DNA from 4 places in the Necropsobacter rosorum genome. Region 3 is predicted to be linked to each of the others. Evidence: riboswitches for the same ligand, from Rfam matches in the RefSeq annotation. Region 3 holds a riboswitch; each other region holds the start of a gene.
The links. A riboswitch is a leader RNA that binds a small molecule or an ion and turns the genes downstream of it on or off. The one in region 3 is predicted to bind thiamine pyrophosphate.
Positions count from the first base shown of each region.

Region 1: another riboswitch for thiamine pyrophosphate. It lies ahead of ACESOH_RS06235 (ABC transporter substrate-binding protein); the one in region 3 lies ahead of tenA (thiaminase II).
Region 2: another riboswitch for thiamine pyrophosphate. It lies ahead of thiM (hydroxyethylthiazole kinase); the one in region 3 lies ahead of tenA (thiaminase II).
Region 4: another riboswitch for thiamine pyrophosphate. It lies ahead of thiE (thiamine phosphate synthase); the one in region 3 lies ahead of tenA (thiaminase II).

Region 1 covers NZ_CAXSXF010000002.1:491,429-498,788, forward strand. The annotation lists gene acnB (bifunctional aconitate hydratase 2/2-methylisocitrate dehydratase) at 1-2,261, shown strand, start outside; gene ACESOH_RS06230 (ABC transporter substrate-binding protein) at 2,366-3,391, shown strand; TPP riboswitch at 3,543-3,633, shown strand; gene ACESOH_RS06235 (ABC transporter substrate-binding protein) at 3,713-4,777, shown strand; gene ACESOH_RS06240 (metallophosphoesterase) at 4,852-5,946, shown strand; gene metC (cystathionine beta-lyase) at 6,061-7,254, opposite strand.
Region 2 covers NZ_CAXSXF010000002.1:501,747-509,106, reverse strand. The annotation lists gene ACESOH_RS06290 (bile acid:sodium symporter family protein) at 1-284, opposite strand, end outside; gene glnE (bifunctional [glutamate--ammonia ligase]-adenylyl-L-tyrosine phosphorylase/[glutamate--ammonia-ligase] adenylyltransferase) at 347-3,289, opposite strand; TPP riboswitch at 3,408-3,497, shown strand; gene thiM (hydroxyethylthiazole kinase) at 3,553-4,353, shown strand; gene thiD (bifunctional hydroxymethylpyrimidine kinase/phosphomethylpyrimidine kinase) at 4,346-5,152, shown strand; gene thiB (thiamine ABC transporter substrate binding subunit) at 5,165-6,163, shown strand; gene thiP (thiamine/thiamine pyrophosphate ABC transporter permease ThiP) at 6,163-7,360, shown strand, end outside.
Region 3 covers NZ_CAXSXF010000003.1:118,070-125,429, forward strand. The annotation lists gene glyA (serine hydroxymethyltransferase) at 1-453, shown strand, start outside; gene ACESOH_RS07110 (L-cysteine desulfidase family protein) at 531-1,895, opposite strand; gene ACESOH_RS07115 (YgiW/YdeI family stress tolerance OB fold protein) at 2,015-2,566, shown strand; TPP riboswitch at 2,609-2,704, shown strand; gene tenA (thiaminase II) at 2,787-3,434, shown strand; gene ACESOH_RS07125 (response regulator) at 3,476-4,147, shown strand; gene qseC (quorum sensing histidine kinase QseC) at 4,134-5,513, shown strand; gene aphA (acid phosphatase AphA) at 5,664-6,371, opposite strand; gene prfC (peptide chain release factor 3) at 6,491-7,360, opposite strand, start outside.
Region 4 covers NZ_CAXSXF010000002.1:17,311-24,670, reverse strand. The annotation lists gene thrS (threonine--tRNA ligase) at 1-1,709, opposite strand, end outside; gene grxB (glutaredoxin 2) at 1,898-2,545, opposite strand; gene ACESOH_RS04145 (fructosamine kinase family protein) at 2,711-3,574, shown strand; gene hxpB (hexitol phosphatase HxpB) at 3,575-4,240, shown strand; gene thiE (thiamine phosphate synthase) at 4,302-4,970, opposite strand; TPP riboswitch at 5,102-5,196, opposite strand; gene ACESOH_RS04130 (PM1805 family lipoprotein) at 5,300-5,767, opposite strand; gene rnd (ribonuclease D) at 5,862-7,013, opposite strand; gene fadD (long-chain-fatty-acid--CoA ligase FadD) at 7,094-7,360, opposite strand, start outside.

The sequences.
Region 1 (7,360 bases), on a different contig from region 3:
CCTATGCCGTTAAAGCCCTTTCCGCCACCCTCTTAATGTTTGATAATTTCCATGATGTCGCCGAACGCGCCGCGCAAGGTAATGAACATGCCCGCCACGTGCTACAGTCTTGGGCGGACGCCGAATGGTTTTTGTCACGCCCGCCGTTAGCGGAAAAGCTCACGGTGACGGTTTTTAAAGTCAGCGGCGAAACCAATACGGATGATCTTTCACCGGCGCAGGATGCCTGGTCGCGCCCGGATATTCCGCTGCATGCGCTGGCTATGCTGAAAAACGCCCGCGACGGTATCCGGCCCGATGACGACGGCAATATCGGCCCGATCACACAATTGCAAGCCTTAAAACAAAAAGGCTACCCGCTTGCTTATGTGGGCGATGTGGTGGGCACCGGCTCATCGCGCAAATCCGCTACCAACTCGGTATTGTGGTTTATGGGCGAAGACATTCCCCATGTGCCGAACAAGCGCGCCGGCGGCGTGGTGTTAGGCGGCAAAATCGCCCCGATTTTCTTTAACACGCTGGAAGATGCCGGCACATTGCCGATCGAAGTGGATGTCAGCAATCTGGAAATGGGCGATGTTATTGATATTTATCCCTATCAGGGCAAAATCTGCCGCCACGACAGCGATGAGGTGCTGGCCGAATTCCGCCTGAAAACCGACGTCTTGCTGGATGAAGTGCGCGCCGGCGGACGTATTCCGCTGATTATCGGGCGCGGCTTAACCCATAAAGCACGTCAAACGCTGGGGCTGGAAGAAAGCGACGTATTCGCCAAACCGCATGCCGTGCAAGACAGTAAAAAAGGCTTTACGCTGGCGCAGAAAATCGTCGGCCGGGCCTGCGGTGTGGCGGGTGTTCGTCCCGGGCAATATTGCGAACCGCATATGACCTCCGTCGGCTCACAGGATACCACCGGGCCGATGACCCGCGACGAATTAAAAGATCTCGCCTGTCTGGGTTTTTCCGCCGATTTGGTGATGCAGTCTTTCTGCCATACCGCCGCTTATCCGAAACCGGTGGATGTCGTCACCCAGCACACGCTGCCGGATTTTATTATGAACCGCGGCGGTGTCTCGTTAAGACCGGGCGACGGTATTATCCATTCCTGGTTAAACCGCATGCTGTTGCCGGATACTGTCGGCACCGGCGGCGATTCGCATACCCGTTTCCCGATCGGTATTTCATTCCCGGCCGGTTCCGGCTTGGTCGCCTTTGCCGCGGCGACCGGCGTGATGCCTCTGGATATGCCGGAATCGGTGCTGGTTCGCTTTAAAGGCGAAATGCAACCGGGCATTACCCTGCGCGATCTGGTACACGCCATTCCTTATTATGCCATTCAGCAGGGCTTGCTCACGGTGGAGAAAAAAGGCAAGAAAAATATTTTCTCCGGCCGGATTCTGGAAATCGAAGGGCTGGAGCACTTAAAAGCGGAACAGGCGTTCGAACTGTCCGACGCCTCGGCGGAACGGTCGGCAGCGGCCTGTACCATTAAGCTGGATAAAGCGCCGATCATCGAATATCTCAACTCCAATATCGTTCTGCTGAAATGGATGATCGCCGAAGGTTACGGCGATCGCAGAACGCTGGAACGGCGCATCAAAGGAATGGAAAAATGGCTTGCCGACCCGCAACTTTTAGAAGCGGATCCCGATGCCGAATACGCCGCGGTGATCGAAATCGATTTGAACGACATCAAAGAACCGATTTTATGCGCCCCGAACGATCCCGACGATGCCCGCTTATTGTCCGAGGTGCAGGGCGACAAGATCGACGAGGTGTTTATCGGTTCCTGTATGACCAATATCGGTCACTTCCGTGCCGCAGGCAAATTACTGGCGAAATTCAAAGGCATGATCCCGACCCGCCTGTGGGTCGCGCCGCCGACCAAAATGGATGCAGCCCTGCTGACGGAAGAAGGCTATTACAGCATCTTCGGCAAAAGCGGCGCGCGCGTGGAAATTCCCGGTTGTTCCCTGTGTATGGGCAACCAGGCACGCGTCGCCAATCATGCCACCGTGGTGTCCACCTCCACCCGCAATTTCCCGAACCGCTTAGGACAAGGCGCGAACGTTTATCTGGCGTCCGCCGAACTGGCGGCGGTTTCGGCCTTGCTGGGCAAACTGCCGACTCCGGAAGAATACCTGTCTTACGCGGCGGATTTGCAGCAGGATAAGGACGACACCTACCGTTATATGAACTTCGATCAAATCGGCAGCTACACCAAAAAAGCCGATGAAGTGATCTTTCAAACTACGGTATAACACGATTGGCTGTCTCAGCTTATCTCTTTAAAGCAAAGTGCGGTTATTTTCACCGCACTTTTTTAGTGCACCGCACAACGCGATAACATTTAAGGATAAACACCATGACAAGGACATCGATTCTGGCTACGCTGGCCATGCTTTTCGGATTCATCCATACCAACCCGGCACAGGCGGCGGGAAAACTCACCCTCTATTGCAGCATGCAATATGACGTATGCGAACGGGTGGCAAACGTTTTCGGCCAAAAATATCAGGTTGACACTCGCTTCGTGCGCCACAGCACCGGCGCCGCGTTGGCGAAAATCAAATCCGAGCAATCCCTGCCGCAGGCAGATGTCTGGTACGGCGGCACCATTGAACCGCACTTTCAGGCCGGTGCGCTGGGTTTGCTGCACGCCTACCGTTCGCCCCGTCAGGCGGAAATTCTGCCGGTATTTCAGGAATTGATGCGCCAAAAAGGAGAATTCACCTCCATCGGCTATATGATCATTTTCGGCCTCGGCATGAACCACGAAAAACTGCGTCAGCTCGGCATATCGGATTATCCCAAATGTATGCGGGATCTGCTCGATCCGCGCCTGAAAAATCAGGTTCAACTGCCGGATCCGAGAAGCTCCGGCACCGGTTATACCTTTTTAACCGCCGCGGTACAATTATGGGGCGAAGACAAGGCGTTTGACTATTTGAAAGCGCTTAATCAGAATATTTCCCAATATACCAAAAGCGGGGTGGAACGAACGCTGCTTTCACGCGGCGAGGTGGCGGTGAGCATCGGTTTTTTAAGCGGTTATGCGCTGGAAAAAGCCAAAGGCGCCCCCGTGACGATGCAAACGCTGTGCGAAGGCACGCCGTATTCGCTGGGCGGAATCAGTATTCTGCGCAATGCGCGCAATCTGGACAATGCCAAACTGTTTATGGACTGGGCATTAAGTGCCGAAGCGCAGCAACTGGCGCTACAGGATGAGAAAATCTATCAGTATCCGACCAACGTCAACGCCGAATTATCGCCGGATGCTCCCGCTCCCGAGGCGTTAAATCTCATTCCGTTTGATTTCGACCGTTTCGGCTCCGATGCGGAGGCAAAACGCTTGATCGAACGCTGGGTGCGGGAAGTGAAACTCAACTGAGTCCGACTGCCGCAAACCGGATAATAAAATTGCCGGCCTCAACGCCGGTTGAACAACATCACATCGGATTTTGACAATTCAGCAAAGCCGATTATACTAAAGCGCTGTCGATCATTGCCGCACCGGTGCCGTGATGATCGACGCATTGAACAACCGTTAGTCGGGGTGCTAGCAATAGCTGAGATCATACCCGTGAACCTGATACAGTTAATACTGACGTAGGAAACTAATCGCAAACCGCCGCCGTTATGCTGGCGGAGGTTGAATCTGCCGTTCTGCTTCGTCAATATTGCTGGTCGATCTTTTATATAAGGAAACACTATGCAATTATTTTCTCCCAAACCAATCACTGTCCCTCAACGCCGTCGTATTCCGTTCAGGCTGCTTTTATTATTCTGGCTGCCCTTTGCCGGGCTGAACGGCGCACAAGCGGCGGGCAAGCTGACGGTGTATTGCAGCGTGCAGCATAATGTGTGCGAAAAAATGGTGAAAACATTCGCCCAAAAATATCATGTGGACACCAAATTCGTACGCAACAGCACCGGCGCGACCCTTGCGAAAATCAAAGCGGAACAGGCGCTGCCGCAAGCGGACATCTGGTACGGCGGTACTATTGAACCGCACTTTCAGGCCGCCCAGTTAGGTCTGCTGCAACCTTACCGCTCCCCCTATCAGGCGGAAACCATGCCGCAATTTAAACGCCTGCTGGAAGAAAAAGGCGATTACACCGCCATCGGTTATATTATCGTGCTCGGCATCGGGGTGAATACGGAAAAATTCAAACAACTCGGCATTCGGGATTATCCTCGATGCTGGAAAGACCTGCTCGATCCGCGCCTGAAAGATCAGATTCAAATGCCCGACCCGCGCAATACCGGCACCGGCTATACCTTTATCGCCACGCTGATCCAGCTGTGGGGCGAAGAAGAAGCCTTTCGTTATTTAAACGCGCTGCACAACAATATTTCGCAATATGCCAAAAGCGGTACGGAAAAATCCAATCTGTCGCGCGGCGATGCGGCGGTAACGATCGGCTTTGTGAACGGTTATGCCTCGGAAAAGGAAAAAGGCGCGCCGGTGGAAGCCATTCTGCCTTGTGACGGCGACAGTTATTCGCTGGGCGGCATCAGCATTCTGAAAGGCGCACGCAATCCGGACAATGCCAAGCTGTTTATGGATTGGGCGCTGACGGCGGACGCGCAGGAAATCGCCTGGCGCGAGGAGAAAATGTATCAAATCCCGACTAACATTCACGCTCAAGCCTCGCCGAACTCCGTCAACCCGAAGGATCTGAAACTGATTGATTTTGATTTCGAGCGTTTCGGATCCGATACGGAAAGCAAACGTTTAATCGAAAAATGGCTCACCGAAGTGAAGCTCAACTAAGATTGCGGCTTTCAATTCAGCGAAAGTGCGGTTAAAATCACCGCACTTTTTTACATTTGAAAGCAAGGAAAGCAATGGAACTTCGTCATTATATTATTTTTGCCGTCTCGGTTATCCTGTTACAGCTGTTTATCCATCTGTTCAACCGCACGCTGTACTGGCTTCTCAGCGGCAAAATCGGGCATAAAACCCGCCGAGCTATCGCTATCTTTAATTATCTGGCGGCCAACGGCATTATTCTGCTGACCGTGTTCCGCCTTCAGCCGATGTTCCGTTTAAGCGCGTTAATTCTGGTTTTTCTGCTGTTTGCCGCGTTTATCAGTATCGCTGCCGCGCTGATTTACCGCCTGCTGCGCAATAACGTAAACCGCGACAAACTGAACCGCACTTTACGCCTTGCCTATCTGCCGGCACTGGCGGGGTTGCTCGGGCTGAGCGTCTATAATGCCTACACGCCGACAGTGCGACATTATCAAATCACCCTCGACAAACCGCTGCAACCGTTACGCCTCGGCGTGGCGAGCGATTTGCATTTAGGCACGCTGTTCGGCGCCCGGCAATTGGATCGGCTGGCACAGATTATGCACGAGGAAAACGTGGATATGATTCTGCTGCCGGGCGATATCATGGACGATAACACCGATGCCTATCTGGCGCAAAACATGCGGCCTCATCTGGCGCAACTGAGCGCGCCGCTGGGCGTGTACGCCACCCTCGGCAATCATGATTTTTTCGGTCATCAACAGGCTATCGCGCATGAAATCCGCCGGGCGGGCATTACCTTGTTAATGGATCAAACCCTGCCGGTGGACAACCGCATGGTGCTAGTCGGGCGCAATGACGATCTGCTCGGCGATCGCCCGAGCACCGCACAACTGCTGCACGGCGTCGATACGCGCCTGCCGGTCTTTTTGCTCGATCACCGTCCGACGGAAATTGCCCTGCATGCCGAATTGCCCGTTGATCTGCAAGTGTCGGGGCATACCCACAAGGGGCAGATTTTCCCCGCCAATCTGATTACCTCGCTGATGTACCGTTTGGATTACGGCTATGCCAAAATCGGCAACGGGCATTTTTTCGTCACCTCCGGTTACGGCTTCTGGGGCATTCCGCTGCGTTTGGGTTCGCAATCTGAAGTGATGATTATTGATGTGAAAGGCACGCCGTAGCGCCACAGCGAAACCGGCGAAATTTTCACCGCACTTTTGCCGTTCCGGTCGGCAGTGAAAACAGATTTTATGCCGACAGGCACAAAAAAGGGGCGAATCACGCCCCTTGTCTAATTAATCCTGTAACCGCGCAAAACCCGCTTCCAAATCGGCGATCAGCTCCGCCACATCCTCAAACCCGATATGCAGGCGAATTAAGGTGCCGCTTAATTTGCGCGGAATTCCCGGGCGGATGCGCGCAATATCCTCCGGTTGATTATATAAAATCAGCGATTCGAAACCGCCCCAAGAGTACGCCATACTGAACAGTGCAAAATGATTCATAAAATTTTCCAGCTGGGTCGGCGTCAGTTTTTGTCGCAGTTCAAATGAAAACAGCCCGCTTGAACCGCTGAAATCCCGGACAAAATACTCATGTCCCGGGCAGCTCGGCAGCGCCGGATGATAAACCGCTTTCACTTCCTCCCGCTGCGCCAGCCATTGTGCCACCTCGATGCTGCTTGCCTCATGCTGTTTTAAACGCACTCCCAGCGTACGGATACCGCGGGCGGTGGTATAAGCGCTGTCGGCATCCGCCATTTGTCCCATTAAATAAGACTGTTCGCGCAGCTGATCCCAGCAGCGCGCATTGGCAACCGCCGTGCCGATCATCACGTCGGAATGCCCGACCAGATATTTGGTACCGGCTTGAATGGAAATATCAATATCATGTTCCAGCGCTTTAAATAATATTCCGCCGCCCCAAGTGTTATCGATCATAATTACCGCGTCGGGTTTCTTACTGCGTACCGCCCGCACCATCGCTGGAATATCCGGAACTTCCATGGTCAGCGAACTGGGCGATTCCAGAAACACCACTTTGGTATTCGGCTGCACCAGCTCGGCGATGCCCGCGCCGCACAGCGGATCATAAAAGGTGGTCTCCACCCCCATTTTTTTCAAGATAATATGACAGAAATCCTGCGTCGGCTCATAAGCCGCACCGGTCATCAGCACATGATCGCCGCTGGAGACAAAAGACAGAATACTATTCGTCACTGCCGCCGCACCGCAAGGATAGAGATAACAACCCGCGCCGCCTTCCAGCTCGCACATCAGATCCTGCAGCGCAAAGTGCGTCAATGTGCCGCGCCGCCCGTAAAACAGGCCGCCCTGCGCCCGCTTGCGGGTCGCCTGCCGTTTGTCCTCCAGCGATTCAAATACCAAAGAAGAAGCGCGCTGAATCACCGGATTCACACTGCCCTGCGTTACCCGTTTGTTGCGTCCGGCATGCACCAATGCGGTGGATAATGAATGTTTATGCGTCATAATTCGTTCCTGTCGTTTTTAATTTAAGATTATGATAATCGGTTTAATAGACAAAATCGACTATTAAACTGCGGTGTGTTTTTTTACAATAAAACCCGTTAATTTT
Region 2 (7,360 bases), on a different contig from region 3:
GGCAGCGCAAAGGCGTTTGCCAGCCCGAAGGCAATGGAGGGCATAATCACGAATTGTCCGATCACGCCGATAAGTACGGCTTTCGGATGTCTGAACACTTCGCCGAAGTCCTGAAAGGTCAGCGTAATGCCCATGCCGAACATCACGATCCCCAGCAAATAAGGAATGTAATGGCGCAGTTCGATAAAATAGTGCGGAAAACAAAATGCCAGATAAGCGAAAATCAACACCCAGAGGGCAAAGGTTTTACTGATAAATTGGGTAAATTTGAGTAGTGCCTGCATGAAAATTATCCTGTGTAAATAAAAAAACTCACAATAGCATAACCGCGTGGTTTTACAATGACCTAACCGAGTAATTGTTGCCAGATTCGGCTGATAAAGGCGCGCTCTTGAGTAAATTCCTGCGCCGACACTACCGGAGGCCGGCCGAGTAGGTTTAAATGGTGAATGCGATCGCGCAAATCCACATAGCATTTTTTCAGCCGTTCACAAACTGGCGCGGAAATGACCGCACTTTCGGCCATCACCTCAAAGATGCGCACATTATCCGACCAGACCGCCAGCGACGGATTTTGCGGCGCATTGGCCAGCACCAGATATTGAGCGATAAATTCGATATCGGTGATACCACCGCGATCGGTTTTGATATTGAATTCATTTGCGCCGCTTCGGCTCAGATGTTGATACATTTTCTCGCGCATCTCGCGCACATCTTGCCGTAAGCCGTCCAAATCGCGCGCTGCCGACAGCACGTTGCGGCGGATATTTTCAAAGCGTTCCCGCAATAACGGCTCGCCGTAAACCGCACGGCTGCGCACCAAGGCCTGCTTTTCCCAAGTCCAGGCCTCGTTAAGCTGATAGTTTTCAAAGGCGGCCAGCGAACAGCCCAGCAGTCCGGCATCGCCGGAAGGGCGCAGACGCATATCCACATCATACAACACGCCGGCGCTGGTATTCATGCTGAAAATACTGACGATTTTCTGCGCCAGCCGCAGATAAAACTGGTGGCTGTCGATGGTTTTTTTGCCGCCGACGGTTTGCCCGCTGCGCGAACCGTCATACAGAAACACCAGATCCAAATCCGATTTATAACCCAGCTCAATGCCGCCCAGTTTGCCGTAACCAATCACCAGAAAACCCCGTTGGTTTTCGCTCAGAAACGCCGGCACACCGAAACGGCGGCTGATCTGCTGCCAGGCGGAATTCACCACCGCATCGATAATGGCTTCGGCCAGAAAGGTCAGATGATCGCTGACTTTCATCACCGGCAGGGCGCCCAGAATATCCGCCGCCGCCACATGCAGCAAAACGGATTGTTTAAACTGGCGCAAACCGTCGATAAACTGCTCTTCGTCATCCGGCGGCAGACGCAGCAGATAGCGCCGCAATTCGGCGGGATACTGGCGGTAAGCCACGGGATTGAGCAGCGCGTTGCGATCCAGCAATTCATCCAGCAGAATCGGATAGCGTGCCACTTGCGCGGCGATCATTTCCGATTGTGAACACAGTTCGATTAGCTGGGTCAGCGCCTGCGGATTTTCCACTAACAGTTCCAGATAGGTGGTGCGGGTGACGATTTTATCCACAATATTGAGCATGCGCGGCAGTAGCGCCTGATACTGCTGATGACAAAACACCTGCGCCAACAGCACCGGCATTAATTGCGCCAGCACCACATGACCGCGGCTGCCGATGGCGCGGTGCGATAAATCCGTGCGGAATTGCGCCAGTTTGGCAATAATCTCGGCGTGATATTGGGCATCGATCCCGTTGCTGCGCAGCATGTCTTCGATGTCTTCCTCGTTGAGATCCGCCTCCAGAAAATCATGCCAGCCATTGGCCTGCGTATGATTTTCTTTTTCATCTTCTTCCCCGATTAAATGATGAAAAACCGACCGCACTTTTTGTTGATGAGATTGTAATACGGCGTAAAAATCTTCCCAGTTTTCAATCGGATAACGAATTTCTTCGATTTGTCCCTGCGGATTTTGCTGGGTGAAACAGGCGCAGGCGGCGATTAAACGGCGACGATCGGCCTCATCGGTGGGCAGCAGTTGGGTTTGCTGATCGTTTATCGCCTGCAGCACATTTTCCACCCGCCGCAGAAACAAATACGCCAGACGCAATTGTTCCGCCTGCTGCGTGCTGAGCAATTGTAAGGCGGCAAGCCGCGGCAGCAGGGGTAATAGTTGCTGGCTTTGCAGGCTGATTTCCCGCCCGCCGCGGATCAATTGAAACACCTGCACGATAAATTCGATTTCCCGAATGCCGCCGGCGCCGAGTTTGATGTTGTCGGTTAAGCCGCGGCGACGCACTTCGCGTTCGATTTTGCCTTTCATCTCCCGCAGCGCCTGAATCACACTGAAATCAATGTAACGGCGGTACACAAAAGGGCGCAGCAGTTGCTGCAACGTCTTAACGTTCGGATCCTGCGGATCGGCACCCAGAATCCGCCCTTTGAGCATGGCGTAACGTTCCCAGTCGCGCCCCTGTTCCTGATAATACTGTTCCATGGCATTAAAGCTGAGCGCCAGCGCGCCGCTGTCGCCGAAGGGGCGCAAACGCATATCCGTACGATATACGAAACCGTCCGGCGTGTATTGATCCAACGCGTTAATCAAACGCTGACCCAGACGGGTGAAAAATTTGCTGTTTTCCACCGCCCGACGGGCACCGACGGTTTCGCCGTTAGCGGGATAAGTGAAAATCAGATCAATATCGGATGAAAAATTCAGCTCGAACCCGCCGAGTTTTCCCATTCCCAGAATATACAGCTGCTGCGGTTTGCCGTCCTGATCGACCGGCGTGCCCATTTCTGCGCAGGCCTGCACATACAGCCAATCCCGCGCGGCGATAATCAGGCTTTCCGCCAGCTGCGATAAGCGCAGCAAAATCGCTTCCACCGTGCCGGCATTGAGGCTCTGGCAGATGCTGAGCCTAGCCAGTTCCCGATAGCGAAACCGGCGCAAGCTGTTATACAGCTGGGCTTCGGTTTGCACCGGCGCCAGCAATTCCCGCAATTGTTGGGCGTAATTGCCGCACTGCTCAAGTTGCGGAATATGCTGCCAGCATTGGTGCAAAAAGTGCGGTTGTTTTTGCAGTACTTCGGTGCAGAATGTCGACATCGCCGCCGCATAGCCGAGTCGGGCGAGCGGCGTGTCGGGATTTTGCAGCGTCTGTGCAATTTGGCGCTCGGTGTCTTCAGTGTAATGTTCGGGAAAATAAACGCGCAGCAGCGCGGCGAATTGACGCAATGTGGCGGCGCAAGGCGGAAGGGACGGCGGCATAGAAAATCCTTATGTAAAAAACGGCATGGCGAAATTGTAAGGGAAATCGGCGGCGTTGGCGATATAAAACTGTGTGTCAAAGGTATTGTTTCGCCGCGCCAAACATTATAGACTTAAGCGCTGTTAGTCGGGGTGCCGAGATGGCTGAGATGATACCCGTGAACCTGATACAGTTAATACTGACGTAGGAAACTAATTGTCCGATTTGCCTTTCTATACCGTCAATATTGCTGGTCATTCTTTTTTCACTGAAAGGAAAAACTATGCAATTCAATACGATCAATCTTATTCGTGAACATCAGCCGCTGGTGCATTGCATGACCAATCTGGTGGTCGCCAATTATACGGCGAACGGTTTGCTGGCGCTGGGCGCCTCGCCGCTGATGTCGCTCAATCCGGCGGAGGCGGCGGAGATTCCCCGCTTTGCGCAGGCGTTGCTGCTGAATATCGGCACCTTAAACGGTACCGATGTGGAGGCGATGAGTCTGGTGGGACAAAGCGCCAATCGAGTGGGTATTCCGGTGGTGCTGGATCCGGTGGGCGTCGGTGCGACCCAATGCCGGCGGGCGGCGGTACAACGGCTGCTGGCGGAGGTGCAATTTGCGCTGATTCGCGGCAATGCCGGTGAAATCGCCGCATTGGCGGGAATCGACTGGCAGGCGAAAGGCGTGGATGCCGGCTGCGGTGAGGCTGATCCGGTACTGGCGGCGAAACGTGTAGCCGAGCGCTATCGTTGCGTGGTCGCGCTCAGTGGCGCAACCGATGTCATCAGCGACGGTGTTCAGGTCGCCAAAATTACCAACGGCACGCCGTTATTGCCGCGGGTTACCGGCTCCGGCTGTTTATTGGGCGCGGTGTGCGCCGCCTTTGCCGGCGTGGTTGAAAAAACGGATTATTTTCAGGCCTGCGTCGAGGCTTGCACGCTGTACGCCGTTGCCGGTGAATTGGCGGCGGCAGGGTTATTGCCTACCCAAACCGGTTCATTTTGCACCGCACTGTTAGATCAGCTGGCGGCGGTCAGCGCGCAACAGGTGCGCCAACGCGCGGAGGTGAACTATGTCTAATATTCCTCAGGCGTTGACTATCGCCGGCTCCGACAGCGGCGGCGGTGCCGGTATTCAGGCGGATCTGAAAACCTTCCAGATGCGCGGTGTGTTCGGAACGACGGTGATCACCGCGATAACGGCGCAAAATACGCTGGGCGTGTTTGATATTCATGCCGTTCCGCTGCCGACAATTGAAGCGCAGTTGCAGGCGGTGGCGCAGGATTTTGCGATCGCGGCGTTTAAAATCGGAATGTTGGGTAGCGCCGAGGTAATTGAATGTGTCAGCGCCGCATTGAAGCGGTATCGCTTCGGCCCGCTGGTGCTGGATCCGGTGATGATTGCAAAAGGCGGCGCGCCTTTATTGCAGCAAAATGCCGTCAGCGCGATGAAAGCTGCCTTGTTGCCGCTGGCGGAAGTGCTGACCCCGAATTTGCCGGAGGCGCAGGCACTGACCGGGATCGACATTATCGATGACGACAGTGCGCAGCGTGCCGCCGCCTGTTTGCAGGAACTGGGAGTAAAAAACGTGGTGATCAAGGGCGGTCACAGCGCTGATTCGCGCAGCCCGTTGTGCCGTGACTGGATCTTTACGCCGACGGAACGGTTTACCCTGCAAAGCGAACGCTATCCGACCCGTCATACGCACGGCACGGGCTGTACCTTTTCCGCCTGTATTACGGCGGAGCTGGCGAAAGGTCAGTCGGTGGAGGCGGCGATTCGCACCGCCAAAGATTTCATTACCGCCGCCATCAGCCATCCTCTCGGCATTGGCCACGGACACGGCCCGACCAATCACTGGGCTTATCAGCAAGGATAATCAGGAGATGCTATGTTTCAATTAAAATCCGTCTTATTTCTGACCGCACTTTGCGCGACGGCCTGCGCCGTGCAGGCGCAAACGGTAAACGTATATACCTACGATACTTTCACGTCGGATTGGGGCGCCGGGCCGAAAGTGAAAACCTTGTTTGAGCAGGCTCACACGCAATGTCAGGTCAATTATGTTTCGTTTGACAGCGCCGGCACCTTATTTAACCGCGTGCGGCTGGAAGGGCGGAAAACCGCTGCTGATGTAGTGCTGGGGCTGGATAATTATATGCTGGAGGAGGCGCGCAAAACCGGCCTGTTCGCTGAAAATCAGGTGGATCTGAATGGGCTGGCGTTGCCGTCGGACTGGCAGGACAACACCTTTTTGCCTTATGATTTCGGGCAATATGCGTTTATTTACGATAAAACCAAACTGCAAAATCCGCCCGCCAGCCTGAAAGACTTGGTGGAACGCCGGGATTTGCGCGTGATTTATCAGGATCCGCGGGTCAGCAGCGTCGGGCGCGGTCTGGTGCTGTGGATGAATGCGGTGTATCCGGCGGAGCAGGTTGCGCAGGCATGGCGCACGCTGGCGCAGCATACGGTCACGGTGGGCAAGGGCTGGTCGGAGACTTACGGTGCGTTTTTGCAAGGCGAGGCGGATTTGGTATTAAGTTATAACACCTCTCCGCTGTATCATCTGTTGCAGGAGCAAAAAGATCATTACGCGGCGGCGGAATTCAGCGAAGGCGGCGTGTTGCAGATTGAAGTGGCGGCACTGGTGGCGAATCGGGACAATGCCTGTGCCGGGCAGTTTCTACAGTTTTTAATCAGCCCGGCGGCGCAAAAGGAAATCGCGCTGAATAACGTGATGCTGCCGGTTATTCAGACGGAAATCGAACCGCACTTTGATGCCTTAACCGCCCGTCAGCGACAAGCGCCGGTATTGGATACCCTGAAGCTGAGTCCGGAACAGGTCAAACGCTGGATCCACACCTGGCAGATCAGCCTGACCCGATAATGGCACGGCGATTTACCGGCCGTTTCTGGCCGCGCGATTATTGGGGCGGTATCGGCGTTATCCTGTTTTTAGTGCTGTTTTACGCCGTTGCGTTGCAGGCGGTATTTGCCGCCGGCGGACAATACGGCTGGCAGGATGTGCGGCATGATGACTATCTGCGGCATATTATCGCTTTCAGTTTTGCTCAGGCCGCCTTGTCGGCGCTGTTATCCGTGCTGATCGGCGCGCTGTTCGCCAGAGCCTTTTTTTATCAGAAACTGGTGCTGAAAAATGCGGTATTACGGCTGTTTTCCCTCACCTTTGTGCTGCCGGCGCTGGTGGCGGTTTTCGGCTTAATGGGCGTTTACGGCCATGCCGGCTGGCTGGCGCGGCTGAGTGCGTGGCTCGGTTTTCAGTGGCGGCCGGAGATTTACGGCTTAAGCGGTATTTTAATCGCTCACCTGTTTTTTAATATTCCCCTTGCCGCGCGCCTGTTTTTGCAGGTACTGCACAGTATTCCGCACCAGCAGCGTCAGCTGGCGGCACAGCTGAATATCCGCGGCTGGCGCTTTATCCGTCTGATTGAACTGCCCTATCTGCGTCAGCAGCTGCCGGCGGTTTTCGCGCTGATTTTTATGCTGTGCTTCACCAGTTTTACCATTGTGCTGACGCTCGGCGGCGGCCCGCAATATACCACGCTGGAAGTGGCGATTTATCAGGCCGTTATCTTCGAATTCGATTTACCCAAAGCCGCGCTATTCGCCCTGCTGCAATTCGGATTTTGTTTTATGCTGTTTGCCGTTATGAGCGGGTTAAGCAAAACGCCCGACAGCCATGTGCACAGCACGGCATTGTGGCGGGATAAGCAGTCAAGTGCGGTCAGAATCTGGCAGATTTTCTGCATTACGGCGGTGTTGCTGTTTATTCTGACGCCGTTATTCAGCATTATCGGCGCCGCACTTCGCGCAGACGCGTTGTTCAGCGCGTGGCGCAATCCGCAGCTATGGCGCGCGCTGGGCTATTCTTTGTCGATTGCGCCGGCTTCCGCGCTGACGGCGCTGGGATTTTCTCTGTTGCTGTTATTGTTATCCCGTCGTTTGCGCTGGCGCTATCATGTGGCGCTGGCCGACGGAATCATCAATGCCGGCATGCTGATTCTGGCGATACCGACGTTGGTGCTGGCGATGGGGCTGTTTATTCGTCTGCAGGATATGGATT
Region 3 (7,360 bases):
GCGAAAGCGGTATGTTTTAAAGAAGCGCTGGAACCGGAATTCAAAGCTTATCAGGCGCAGGTAGTAAAAAATGCGCAGGCGATGGTCGAAGTCTTCAAACAGCGCGGTTTTGAGGTGGTGTCCAACGGCACGCAAAATCACCTGTTCTTAGTCAGCTTTATCAAACAGGGATTGACCGGTAAAGCGGCGGATGCGGCATTAGGTGCGGCGAATATTACGGTGAATAAAAACTCCGTGCCGAATGACCCGCAAAAACCGTTTATTACTTCCGGTATTCGTGTGGGTACGCCGTCGATTACCCGTCGCGGTTTCAAACAAGAGGACGCCAAAGCACTGGCGGGCTGGATGTGCGACGTGCTGGACAGTCTGGGTAAAGACAACCATGAAGCCGTGGTGCTTTCTACCAAAGCTAAAGTGCTGGAAATCTGTAAACGCCTGCCGGTTTATGCCTAATCGGTATGATTGTTAGAGAAAGCGGCGATCTTAATCGCCGCTTATTTTTTGCCTGACGTAAACGGTAGAGATTGCGCTCAGGCCGCCGGTTTATTGACCATAATTTCAATCACCTGACGATCGGTATATTGCATGCTGCGCGAGGCGATATCGCACAGATTGTTGATGGACCGGTCGATACTGTGTTCGACGATCCCTTCATCACCGGTGACCTGTATGTTATCCAGCGCCATTAGCACCGCTTTATAGCCTGAGGTCACGCTGGTGGACACTTTCATCGCACAGCCGTTTGCCGCACCGTCGCAGATGATCCCGCTGATATCGCCGATCATACTGCTTATGGCCATGCTGATCGTCTCGAATTTGCCACTTAATAACCAGGCGATCCCCGCACAGCTGCCCATTGCCGCCGTGGTTGCCGCGCATAAAGCGGACAGTTTGGGCAGTTTGCTGTGAATATAAATCGCCATTAAATGAGAGAGAAACAGCGCGCGGATTAGACGCCGGCGATCAGCCTGCAAATGCTGTGCGACTACAACCACCGGCATAGTGGCGGTGATGCCCTGATTGCCTGAGCCGGAATTGCTCATGGCCGGTAAATTCGCGCCGCCCATTCGGGCATCGGAAGCGGCGGTGGTGGCGATGATGATGCGGTTCATCAGATCATCGCTGAGCAGCCCGCTGCGGATGTGTTTTTGCAATGTCCGCCCGATGTGCAGCCCGTAATCTTGGCGTAATCCCTCCTGCGACAGCGCTTCATTCAAGCGTGCCGCTTCGGCGATAAAGGCAATACTGTTTTCATCCGCACGCATGGCAAAATCAAAAATATCCTTTGCACTAAGTGCGGTGAAAATTTCTTGAGAATTTTCGTTGTCAACGGCGCAGGGCTTGGCAAACAGGGTTTCGCCGTTTTTTTCAATATAAATAATATTGGCGTGATGCGCCGCAATCCGCACGCAAACGCTGTCCTGTCCGCAAAATAAGGTCGCCTCGGAATATAACAGATGGTCGGTTTGCAGCATAGAGACTTTGACCTTTTCGGCGCTGATCAGCGCTTTGGCATGAGCGACCTGTTCGGCGTTAATATTTTTTAACACTTCCAAACCCGCATCCGGATCGCCGCCCGTCGCCCCGATTGCCGCCGCCATTTTCAGCCCCAGCGTACCGGTTCCCGGCACGGTAACGCCCATGCCGTTTTTCATTAAATTCGGTGACACTTTCGCTTCGATTTTCTGCGGCTCGGCGGCTAAATATTTGCGCGCGGTAGCCGCCGCCAGCGCCAGCGAAATGGGTTCCGTGCAGCCCAGTGCGGGCACCACTTCCCGTTTGGCGATAGCTAACAGCGATTGTTCTATATTGTGATTGAGGGCCGAATGAGGCCGGTCGGCGGCGTCCTGTACTGACGGTGAACCGTCAGCTGCCGGCGGAGGTGTGCAATTCATAGCATGTCCTTGGGGTAAAATTTTATAGTCTTAAGTTTTTCTTAATATTTAATTGTTTTAATAAGCCTCAACAAGACAACAGCGTCTTGTTGCTTACGATGTTATTTTGGAGACCTATTATGAAAAAACTTAGTTTAGCAACAATTTTAGCATTATCAACCGTTAGTCTGTTTGCCGTTGCACAGAATGAACAGATTAGCGTATCACAGCAAAAAGGCGGCACCCAGATGACTCAACCGGCACCGCAAAACGGTAAAGGCCGCTGCGATTACCGCGATGGCAGACATCATGGCGATAAAAAATCCCGCGGCGATTGGAATGGCAAAGATGAAGTACGCGGCGGCTTTAAAGATCCGAGCAAACCGGCGGTAGATACGGCCAATCAGCCGCGCCGTCCGGAGTTTAATTTTCCGGTGTTGAAAGTCGCCGATGCCGACAGCTGGAAAGACAATCAGTTCATTGCGCTGCAGGGGAAAATTGTCGAGCAGGTGGGAAAACGGGATTTCTTATTCCGTGACGCCAGCGGTGAAATCGAAGTGGAAATCAGCCGTCGCGCATGGCACGGTCAGGACATTACGCCGAACGATGAGGTGAAATTATTCGGTGATGTGAATAAATCCTGGAAAAAACCGACGATCGAAATTCGTCATGTTGAAAAAGTAAAACCGTAATTTTCGGTGGCAAATTATTTTTTTTACGCTAAACTCAATCACTGAAATTAGTCGGGGTGCGTGCCGGATGCGCGCTGAGATCATACCCGTGAACCTGAAGCAGTTAATACTGACGTAGGAAACTAATTTGGTTATCGCGCGGTTATCGATAACGTGATGTGTTTCGCAAGCGGTGTTCCCCGGCAGTTTCGTATCATCAATTTTTTATGGGAGCGAATCTATGTCTATGGTACAGCAGCTGATCGAAGCGGCAAAAACCGATTGGGAAGCCTATATTTATCACCCGTTCGTTAACCGTTTGGCGGACGGCACCTTACCGGAATCCTGTTTTCAGCATTATCTGAAACAGGATTATTTATATTTGTTTCATTACAGCCGCGCCTTATCGCTCGGCATTTTTAAAGCGGACAATTTCGAACATATTCAGTATGCCCATCAGGCCAATGATCTGCTGTTAAAGGAAATTCAGCTGCATATTGCATTCTGCCGTCAGTGGGGCATTTCCGAGCAGGCGCTGATGAACGAAGCGGAATCGCCCGCCTGTGTGGCATATACCCGTTATGTGCTGGATTGCGGCGTGAAAGGCGGTCTGGCGGAACTTTATACTGCGCTGGCGCCTTGTATGCTGGGCTATGCGGCGATTGGCAAACGGCTGGCCGGCATAACGACGGCACATAATCCTTATCAGGCGTGGATCGATACCTATGCCGGCGAGGATTTCCAGCAGGCGGCGGCAGATTTTGCCCGCAGGCTGGATAGTTTTTGTGCCGAGTTAAGCGACACTCGGCGGCGGCAGCTGCGAACCGTTTTCAGTACGGCAACCCGAATGGAAGCCGCATTCTGGCAAATGGGGCTGGATTTAAGCTGATCCGGCGCGGTAATGCAATCATAAAAAGTGCGGTCAAAATTATGCGAATTTTATTAATTGAAGATGATCCGTTAATCGGCGACGGGATTAAAGTCGGGTTAACCCAATCCGGTTTCAGCGTGGATTGGTTTACCGACGGAAACACCGGCTTGCAGGCAGTGAAAGCCGCGCCTTATGACGCCGTAGTGCTGGATCTGACCTTGCCGAAAATGGACGGTCTGGATATTGTGCAACGCTGGCGCAACGACAGTGAAGATGTGCCGGTGCTGATTCTGACCGCACGGGATACGCTGGATGAGCGCATTACCGGTTTGCAGCGCGGCGCGGACGATTATTTATGCAAGCCCTTTGCGCTGGCGGAAGTGGTTGCCCGCTTGCAGGCGCTGATCCGGCGCCGTTATGGTCATACTAATCCGGTTATTGCCCATGGCCCGGTCAAATTCGATCCGAATCAGCATAAGGTTTTTCTGCATGAGCAGGAAGTGGCGCTGACCACCCGGGAATATAAGCTGCTGGAACTTTTTATGCACCATAAAGACAGAGTGCTGTCACGTTCCGCCATTGAGGAAAAACTCTACACTTGGGATGACGAAGTCAGCAGCAATGCGCTGGAAGTGCATATTTACAACCTGCGGCAAAAATTGGGTAAACAGTTTATCCGCACCGTGCACGGTGTCGGTTATGCGTTGGGAAAAGCGGATGAAAACAGCTAAACCTGCCAGCCTGCGTTTTCGCTTGATTATTATGCTCTCGTTTATCGCGCTGATCGTATGGACGATCTCCACTGCGGTGGCTTGGTTACAGGTGCGCAAAGAAGTCAATGAAGTGTTTGATGCGCAGCAGATTTTATTTGCCAAACGGCTGGCGTCTTCCGACTTGCGGACGATATTAATCGAACGGCACCGCCCCGAGTTTTTCAACGGATATAAAAATCGTCGCCGTTTTATGCCGAAAAAAGGCTATGACGGCAATGCGCTGGCCTTTGCGGTTTTCACCCCTAACGGCGAAATCGTACTCAGCGACGGTGAGAACGGCGACGGTTTTATTTTTGCGCCGGCACGCGGATTTTCGGTGACAAACATCCGGGACAGCGAGGATAAGTGGCGCATTTTTTGGCTGCCGCTGGGCGATCGCCTGATCGTAGCGGTGGGGCAGGAGCTGGGCTATCGGGAAAACCTGATTCAGAATATGGTGTTCGGCCAAATGTGGATTTGGTTTGCCAGCCTGCCGTTTCTGCTCGGTTTAATTGTGTGGGTCATCAGCCGGGAGCTGCGCGCCTTACGCCGGGTCGGTGAACAGCTCAGTCAGCGTGCGCCGGCAGATAATACGGCATTATCCGTACAACATGTGCCGCGTGAAATTCTGCCGCTGGTGAACGAATTAAACCGCTTTTTTGACCGCACGGCCAGCATGTTGCTGCGCGAACGCCGTTTTACCTCCGATGCCGCTCATGAGCTGCGCAGCCCGCTTGCCGCATTGCGGATTCAGACCGAAGTGGCACAGCTTGCCGGTGACGACAATGCGGTGCGCGAACAGGCGCTGAAACATCTGACCCAGGGCATTGATCGCGCCACCCAATTGGTCGAACAGCTGCTGACCCTTTCCCGTCTGGATAACCTTCAACAACTGGATAATTTAGAAACGATTCACTGGGATAAACTGATTCCCTCGCTGATCGGTGAATTATATTTCAGCGCCCGGAAAAGCGGCATTGAGCTGGCCTTTGAACAACAGGCGCTGCCGCCGCAGCGGCAGGGACAACCGCTGTTGCTGTCTTTAATGCTGCGCAATCTGATCGACAATGCCATCCGTTATGGCCGCGCCGGCAGCACGGTGACGGTGCGTTTAACTCACGATCGCATTGTGGTGGAAGACAACGGCGGCGGTGTGGAGGAAGCGGATCTGACAAAACTCGGACAACGCTTTTACCGCCCGGCGGGGCAAAACGAAAAGGGCAGCGGACTGGGATTGTCGATTGTATATCGCATTGCACAGCTGCATCATTATCAAGTGCGGTTAAAAAACGGGCTGAATGCCAAGCAGGAAAAAGGCCTGCAAGTCAGTATTCTATTCAATTAAAAAACGGGAAAGCCGATCACTTTCCCGCATAATTTCAAATCCTGTATGCTCAATTTGGTCGGTTGACCAACCCGATAATATCGTTGCGGTTTCAGAGGCCGTACCGGCATAATCCGCGTTTCGGTACGGCGTGCGTTTTGCAAAGCGGGTTTAATAGGCGGAGTTAATAATTACTTCTTCGCCGTAACCGCCGGCTTGCGGGAGCGGCAGGTAAGTGGAGTTTGCCGCTCTTAATACGCGGATGCCGCGGATTCCCGCCTCTTTGGCGGCTAAAATATCATCATCGCTGTCGCCGTAGTGAATGCTGATTTTATGTTCGATGATTGCCGGAGTTTTGTCATATTTGGTGCTGTGCGCTTTGCCGCCCATAAAATTGACCGGCTGCATATTTTTGATATCTAAGGCTTTTGCCAGAATCGGCGTCACCTGATCATCTTTGCCGGCAGTACGTCCGGTAATCAGGTAGATTTGATCGCCGCGCGCCTGATGCATGTTGATCAACGCTTTCGCCACATCTTTCGGTATGCTGTATTTGTCGCAACCGGCATTGATTTCATCCCAAAAATCCTGATTTTTCAGATAACTGAAATCCTGCGGCGAATATTTTTGTTTGCCGTAGTAGAAGCAGCCGCTGGTGGCGGCGACCGTATCGTCAATGTCAAAGCTGACGTTCATCGGCGGCAGATCTTTGATGCTTTCTTTAATCTGTTCAACAGACACCCATTTTATCGCTGCCTGCTGTTCCAGCATGCGCGCATTTGTGCCCTCTTGAGTATAAGGTTCTTTCGGTGCGGCGCTGGCGGTGCCGGAAACGGCGGCGATGAAAGCGATGGTGATGATGTGACGTTTTAATTGCATAAATTACCCCTTTGATTGAGAGCCTGCCTGTCGGCAAGCCGGTGTCTTGTTGTTGGTCGTGGTGCGTTTTCCGCAACTGAAAAGTGCGGTGAAAAAAACGGGCAAATCGCCCGTGCGGATTAATGTTCTCTGGTTTTAAAGAAGGTGACGTCGGGATAACGTTCCTGCGTCAGATTCAGATTCACCATGGTCGGTGCGATATAGGTTAAATTATCGCCGCCGTCTAAAGCCAGATGCTGTTCGTTTTTGCGTTTGAATTCTTCGAATTTTTTCGCATCGCCGCATTCCACCCAGCGGGCGGTGGCGACGTTCACCGTTTCATAAATCGCTTCTACGCTGTATTCGGTTTTCAGGCGGGAAACCACGACGTCAAACTGTAGCACGCCGACCGCTCCGACGATAAGATCGTTATTGGCGACCGGGCGGAACACCTGTACCGCGCCTTCCTCGGAAAGCTGTACCAGCCCTTTTAACAATTGTTTCTGTTTTAACGGATCTTTCAGGCGGATGCGGCGGAATAATTCCGGTGCAAAATTCGGAATGCCGGTAAATTTCAGCTCTTCGCCCTGGGTAAAGGTATCGCCGATTTGAATGGTGCCGTGATTGTGCAGGCCGATAATATCGCCGGCATAGGCTTCTTCCGCCTGAGTGCGGTCGCCCGCCATAAAGGTCAGCGCGTCGGAAATCGCCACCTCTTTGCCGATGCGCACATGGCGCAGTTTCATGCCTTTTTCGTATTTGCCGGACACGATGCGCATAAAGGCGACGCGATCGCGGTGTTTCGGATCCATATTGGCCTGAATTTTGAATACGAAACCGGTCAGTTTTTCCTCCGCACTTTCCACCAAACGGGTATCCGCTTGACGCGCCTGCGGGATCGGTGCCCATTCGGTCAATCCGTCCAGCATATGATCCACGCCGAAATTGCCCAGCGCCGTGCCGAAAAAGACCGGCGTCAGTTCACCGTTCAGAAAGGCCGGTAAGTCAAA
Region 4 (7,360 bases), on a different contig from region 3:
TTCACGCGCAAACCGGCATCGGACAGGGTTTTAACCACCTGTTGCACATAATCCGCCTGACTGTCGGTGATGTTCATCACCACAGCCTGAACCGGCGCCAGCCACGGCGGGAAGAAACCGGCGTATTCTTCGGTGATGATGCCGATGAAACGTTCGATAGATCCCAAAATGGCGCGGTGAATCATCACCGGCGTTCTGCGCTCGTTGTCTTCCGCTACATAAGAGGCGTTCAAGCGACCCGGTAAGGCGAAATCCAGCTGAATGGTGCCGCACTGCCATTGACGGTCTAAGCAGTCACGCAGCGCAAATTCGATTTTCGGCCCATAAAATGCGCCTTCGCCGGCCTGAATTTCATACTCCAGCCCGTTATGCCGCAAGGCGTTGGCAAGGCCGGCTTCGGCGCGATCCCACATGTCGTCGGCGCCAATGCGTTTTTCCGGCCGGGTGGATAATTTCACTTCGATGGCGGTAAACCCGAAGGTGCTATAAATGTCGTACACCATACGGATACAGCTGGTTACTTCGCTTTCGATTTGCGCTTCGGTACAGAAAATATGCGCATCATCCTGAGTAAACCCGCGCACCCGCATTAAGCCGTGCAATGAACCGGACGGCTCATTACGGTGGCAGGAACCGAATTCCGCCATGCGGATCGGCAGATCGCGATAAGATTTTAATCCCTGATTGAAAATCTGCACATGGCCCGGGCAATTCATCGGTTTAATGGCGTATTCGCGGTTTTCCGACTGTGTGGTAAACATCAGATCACCGTAATTCTGCCAGTGACCGGTTTTTTCCCACAACACGCGATCCATCATAAACGGCCCTTTCACTTCCTGATAATCGTACTCTTTCAGTTTGGTACGCACGAAGGTTTCCAGCTCGCGGAAAATCGTCCAGCCGTCATTATGCCAGAACACCATGCCCGGCGCTTCTTCCTGCATATGATAGAGATCGAGCGCTTTGCCGATTTTACGGTGATCGCGTTTCGCCGCTTCTTCCAGACGATGCAAATACTCGGCCAGTTGTTTTTTATCCGCCCAAGCGGTGCCGTAGATACGCTGTAACATTTTATTTTTGCTGTCGCCGCGCCAGTATGCGCCCGCCACTTTTTGTAATTTGAAATGGTGGCAGAAACGCATATTCGGCACATGCGGGCCGCGGCACATATCGATATATTCCTGGTGATGATATAACGCCGGGTGATCGGTTTGCGCAATATTTTCGTCAAGAATTGCCATTTTATACGGCTCATTGCGCGCTTTAAAAGTGTCATAGGCTTCCTGCCAGCTGACGCGTTTTTTGATCACATCATAATTGGTTTTCGCCAGCTCCAGCATGCGTTTTTCCAGTGCCGCCAAATCCTCTTGGGTCAAGGCGCGGTCTAAATCCACATCATAATAAAAGCCGTTGTCAATCGTCGGGCCGATAGCCATTTTGACATCCGGGAAAAGCTGTTTAATCGCATGACCGAGCAAGTGCGCGCAGGAGTGACGGATAATTTCCAGACCGTCTTCATCTTTTGCGGTAATGATTTCAAGGGTGGCATCTTGCTCAATGAGATCGCAGGCATCGCGCCGCTCGCCGTTCACTCGCCCTGCAATGGTGGCTTTGGCAAGTCCTGCGCCGATATTCTGCGCGACGTCATACACGGAAACGGGGTGATCAAACTGACGTTGGGAACCGTCAGGTAAAGTAATAATAGGCATATTAAATCCTTATACAGTGGTAACCCATACCAAAGGTTACATGTGCAGTAGTTAAAAATAAAATAAGGGATAATAATCCCTCGGGTTAATCGTGCTGTTTTTGCACCGCACTTTTATACATACCTACAATGTACAATAAAAGTGCGGTGCATTTTAGCACAGTTTCGCGCAACGAAAAAGGCGCTGATTTACACCGCATTATCGGTATAAAGCGCCACATGACTCAACGCCGACATGCGCTCAATATAAGCGCGCACGCGCTCCGGAAACACCAGCCCTTTCACGCAGGTGAGATTGCGCAGCATCGGAAACAGCAGAATATCTTCCAGCGATAATTCGCCATTGACCGCGTTTTCATTCACAATCAAAGGGGCGAGCTCCGCCAAATCGGCGTTTAAGCGTGCGATATATTGCGGCGTATTGGCCAGATTTTCGGCAAAATCGCCGATACTTTCGGTCTTCTTGGCAAGAAAATAACGCCGCGCGCTTTCCGTGGCATATTCCGCCAGCCCAAGCTGCACAAAACGCGGCAACAATAACCGGTTATAATACGCACCGACCGTTTTCATCCAGTTCTCCAGTGCCGGGCGAACCTGATCCGACAGCAGTTTGGCGCCGTAGTTATCGTCAATATAACGCACAATATCCAGACTTTCCGGCATCGCGCCGCCGTCATCTTTCACCAGAATCGGCACCATTTTTTTGCCGACCAGCCCGGTGGGCGTGGCTTCATCGTCATTTAGCAGCACCACCGTTTCCACCGGTATATTTTTCAAACCGAAAATCATGCGTGCGCGTACGCAAAACGGGCAATGATCATAAATGTACAGTTGCATCTTTTCCTCCGCTTAGTCCAACTCGGTGCTTACTGTAGCGCAATCGCCGGCGATGTGGCAAGGAATGGGCGGAATATTTATCAAAACTTGACTTCAATCACAGAATATTCACACAATTCCCTTTATTATCAACACGAACCAATGTGATGAGCAAAGGAGGAAACGATGTGGAAATCCGTATCTCAGGTGTTGGCCGATCAATTCGGCGCATACTATTCCATCAAAGAAAAGGTGAAAGTGCACAGTGGCGAAATGCACGAAGCCTGGGTGATTGATGACGGTATCCAACCGGTTTTTGTTAAAGTCAATGCCAAATCATACCGTTCCATGTTCCGCGCAGAAGCCGATCAGCTGACTCTGTTGGCCAAAACCAATACCGTCCGCGTTCCGCAGGTTTACGGTATGGGATGTTCTCAGGGACACAGTTTCCTGCTGCTGGAGGCGCTGCGCCTCACGCCGCCGACCGCTCGGACAATGGCGGAATTCGGCAGTCAGCTGGCGCAGCTTCATCTTGCCGGCAATGCCGAACATTATGGACTGGATTTCGATAGCTGGCTGGGGCCGGTTTATCAGCCGAACGAATGGAAAGATAATTGGGCGAAATTTTTCAGCGAACAACGTATCGGCTGGCAGTTGCAAATCTGTAAAGAAAAAGCGCTGGATTTCGGCGATATCGCGCTTATCGTCCGCACCGTCGCCGCCCGGCTGGCTAAACACAATCCCAAACCGTCGCTGTTACACGGTAACCTATGGATTGAAAACTGCGCCGTAGCAAATGAACATATGGTGGTGTATGATCCCGCCTGTTACTGGGGCGATCGGGAATGCGACATCGCGTTTAGCGAACTGTTCCAGCCCTTTGGCGCGGAATTCTATCAGAATTATGACCGCACTTATCCGCTGCAAGCGGCTTATCAGGAACGTAAAGCATTGTATCAGCTGTATTATTTACTCAATTTCAGCCACCGTTTTCACGGCAATTACATTGAATTGACGCGCAAATTTATTCATCGACTGTTAGGAGAATAGATGACTGTTAAAGCAATCATTTTTGATATGGACGGAGTGCTGATCGACTCCGAACCCTTATGGAAACAAGCCGGCGTTGAGATTTTCAACGCCTTTGATCTTCCCGTGACTTGGGCGGACATGGTCGCCCTGACCGGTTTGCCTTCGCGGGCTATCGTGGAAAAAATCTACCAAAAATATCACAACGCGCCGGTGCCGGCCGACGAAATGGCGAGCCGTTTAAATACGCACGCCATCGACATGATTTTAAAGCAAAAACCTCTGATGCCCGGGGTGACGGAAACGCTGGAAAAACTGACCGCACTGGGTTATCGGCTGGCGGTCGCCTCCGCCTCGCCGCGCAAATTGCTGGAGGAAATCACCCGCCGCTGCGACATCGCTCAGTATTTTGCCTATTTATCCTCCGCCACCGAACTGGATTACAACAAACCGCATCCGCAGGTTTATCTGCACGCGGCGGAACAATTACAGACCGCGCCCGGTGACTGCCTCGGTATTGAAGATTCGGTGATCGGCATGACCGCAGTGAAAGCCGCCTCCATGAAATGTGTCGTCATTCCGGATAATGCCACAAAAACCGATCCCCGCTGGTCGCTGGCGGATGCCAAATTAACCTCCCTGCGCGACATCAATCAGGCGTTACTCGAAAAGCTGGCCGCCCATTGACGGATATGCCGGCCGGCATTAGCGCCGCGATTTATCCGTATTCGCTCGCCGGCTATTGCGTTTATCCCAGCTGCCGGTGTAAGGCTTTAACCGCAGCCGGCACATCCTGCGCGCGCGTAATGGCCGAAATAACCGCAATACCGTCCGCCCCGAACGCGGCCAGCTGCGCGGCGCTTTCTTGGGTGATACCGCCGATAGCCACTAACGGTTTAGTTATGCCCTGCTCTCTTAAACGTGCGATAAATTCGCTTCCCACCGCCGGTTTTTGATCCGCTTTCGATTGGGTCGGAAAAATCGGGCCGACGCCCAAATAGTCAACATCCGCTGACGCCGCACCACGCTGTGCCTGCTCCAGCGTATTGACCGACAACCCGACGATCAACGTGCGGTCGGTTTGGGCGCGGATTTGCGCCGCCTGCATGTCCGACTGCCCCACATGAATGCCGTCCGCCGCAACCGCCAGCGCCAGTTCGACATCATCATTCACAATAAACGGCACCCGATAATGACGACACAAATCCCGGCATTGCAGCGCCAACTGTTTTTGCGCCGCGCGATCCTGTTCCAGTGAACCGAACCCTTTGTCCCGGAACTGAAAACAGGTAATGCCGCTTTCCAGCGCCTGCTGCAAAATACGCAGCAAATGTTGCGCGCGATCACCTGCCAAATGCCGGCAATCCTGACTGCCGGCAACAAAATATAACGTCAGCATTGTTTTTATATCAAACATCATCACTCCTGATCATAAATCGGCGTCAATTTTTCAATTTAAACAGCATTCGGATTTTTGCTGTCATCGCGTAAATAAAGGAAAAAGATGAATAAGGGAAAATAGCGAACGGAACGGATAAGTGAAAAAAGTATTTTGCATAATGAGTTTCCTACGTCAGTATTAACTGGATCAGGTTCACGGGTGTTATCTCAGCCTCCGCACGGAAGCACCCCGACTAACGGTGTTGAGTGTATAGGAAGTGAATCTAAAAGGCAAAAAGTTTATGGTGGCCACAAAAAAGCCATTCGGGATATCGAATGGCTGTAAGCGAAAAGCGTGAGGTGAAATTATTTTTTCTCACCGTATTTTTCGGCAAGCTGCGACTGTAATTGCTGTAATTCATTAGTCGCCTGCACCGCATGCTGGGTTTTATCCTGTAACGCTTTCACGCCCTCGTCGGTCGGATTTTTCATCAGCGCAAGGCTGTCTTTCATTAAATCACTGGATAATGCCAGGGTGGATTTCATTTTTTCTTTCAACGGTTTGATTTCAGGGCTTTGAATATCAAGCGCATTGAGGCTTTTTTCAATTTCGCTGATTTTGGTATTTAACTCATTAACCGCCTGTTCAATTTGCTGCGGATCCTGTGTGGCGACTTTTTTCTGAAATTCCGCCTGGAACGCCGCCTGCGCCTGTTGATTCGCCGCCCCCCAATCGGTCAGCTTTTTAAAATCCGCCGCTGGATCCGCTTTGTTACATGCCGCTACGAACAGAGCGAACACGATTGCCGCTCCGATTTTCAATACTTTATTCATTGTACTGTCCTTAATATGTTAGTGAAAATCTCACATAGATGATATATGAGCGCTTAATTTTACTCTGTGGCAGGCAAAGTTGCCAATCGATAAATTAAAAGTTTTGTAAAGATGCCAGCAACGGCAAGCCGAACTCCCGCCGCCAGCCGCACAATAACTCGGGCGGTTGAGCCTCATCCCGCTCGGCCTGCCAGCACCAGCGCATCAGTTCTTCCAGCGCTTTTTTGCCGGCAATCACTTCCGCAGGCAGATCCGGCGGGGTCAGGGCTTTTAATTCGCGTTGTAGCATTTTCAACGTGCTGCGGTAACGCGGATCATCGGCAAGGCGCTCAATCAGCGGCGGATACGCCTGTTCATCGATCCGTTTGACCTGATCAATAAGTTGCAGGATTTTTTTGCCGTGAATACGGACTTCGGAAGACGAAAATCCCATTTCCAGCAAGGTGGAAGTATGCTTGGGATGATGTTTGGCCGCCAGCCATAAATGCTCGCTTTTGACCACAAAATTTAACGCCAGATCCCGTTTCTTCGCTTCCTGATAACGCCACTTTGCCAGCAGTTTCAACCGCATCAGCTCAAGCCGATCCAAACGCCAGGCGTTGGCAATAGCCAAATACGCCTTGTCGCTGTCTTTGCTTTTTTCCCGTTTATTCAGCAGCGATTCGCAGTCATTTTGCACCGCACTTTGCCAGCGGGTCTGCGCTAAAGCCGTCTGCATCCGCCGATACAATGGCAGCAAATACCACACATCCGCCGCTGCATAGCGCAGTTGATTTTCCGATAACGGACGTGCCAGCCAATCGGTACGCGATGCGCCTTTATCAAGCTCCAGCTGAAAATAATGTTTAATCAGCGCAGCGAAACCAAGAGAATGACCGAGATTCAGAAAACTCGCCATCACCTGCGTATCCATCATCGGGCGCGGCAGCTGCTGAAAATAATGCTGGAAAACCTCCAGATCCTCGCTGCTGGCGTGCAGCACTTTGCACAGCGACGGATCCGCCAGTAATGCCACGAAAGGCGAAAAATCATCAATCTGATTAGGATCGATTAAACTGACCTGTTCACCGTCATACAGCTGAATCAGGCCTAAGCGCGGATAAAAAGTGCGGGTTCGCACAAATTCGGTATCTAACGCCACCGCACGTTGTTGCCGTGCCTGCCGGCAAACCTCGTCCAGCGCCTGATTGGTCGTTATCAGCCTAAAGTGCGGTGCATTTTCGATTTCTTTTATTAATATGGACATAATGTAAACCCAAAGTCGCCCGTTAATCTTTTAATTTTACGGGCAAAAATGATGGGCGGTTAAGCCCATCTTATACTGAATTACTGTGCCGCGCGTTTGGCGATTTCTTCTTCTCGCAGCACTCGGCGTAAAATTTTCCCCACGTTGGTTTTCGGCAACTCGTCGCGGAATTCGATCTCTTTCGGCACTTTATAGCGCGTTAAATGACGGCGACAATGCTGGCGCAATTCATCGCGGGTCAGGCTGTCGTCTTTTTTCACCACAAAAATCTTGATGGTTTCGCCGGACACTTCGTGCGGCACACCGATTGCCACCACTTCGGCGACTTTATAATTCAGCATCACCAC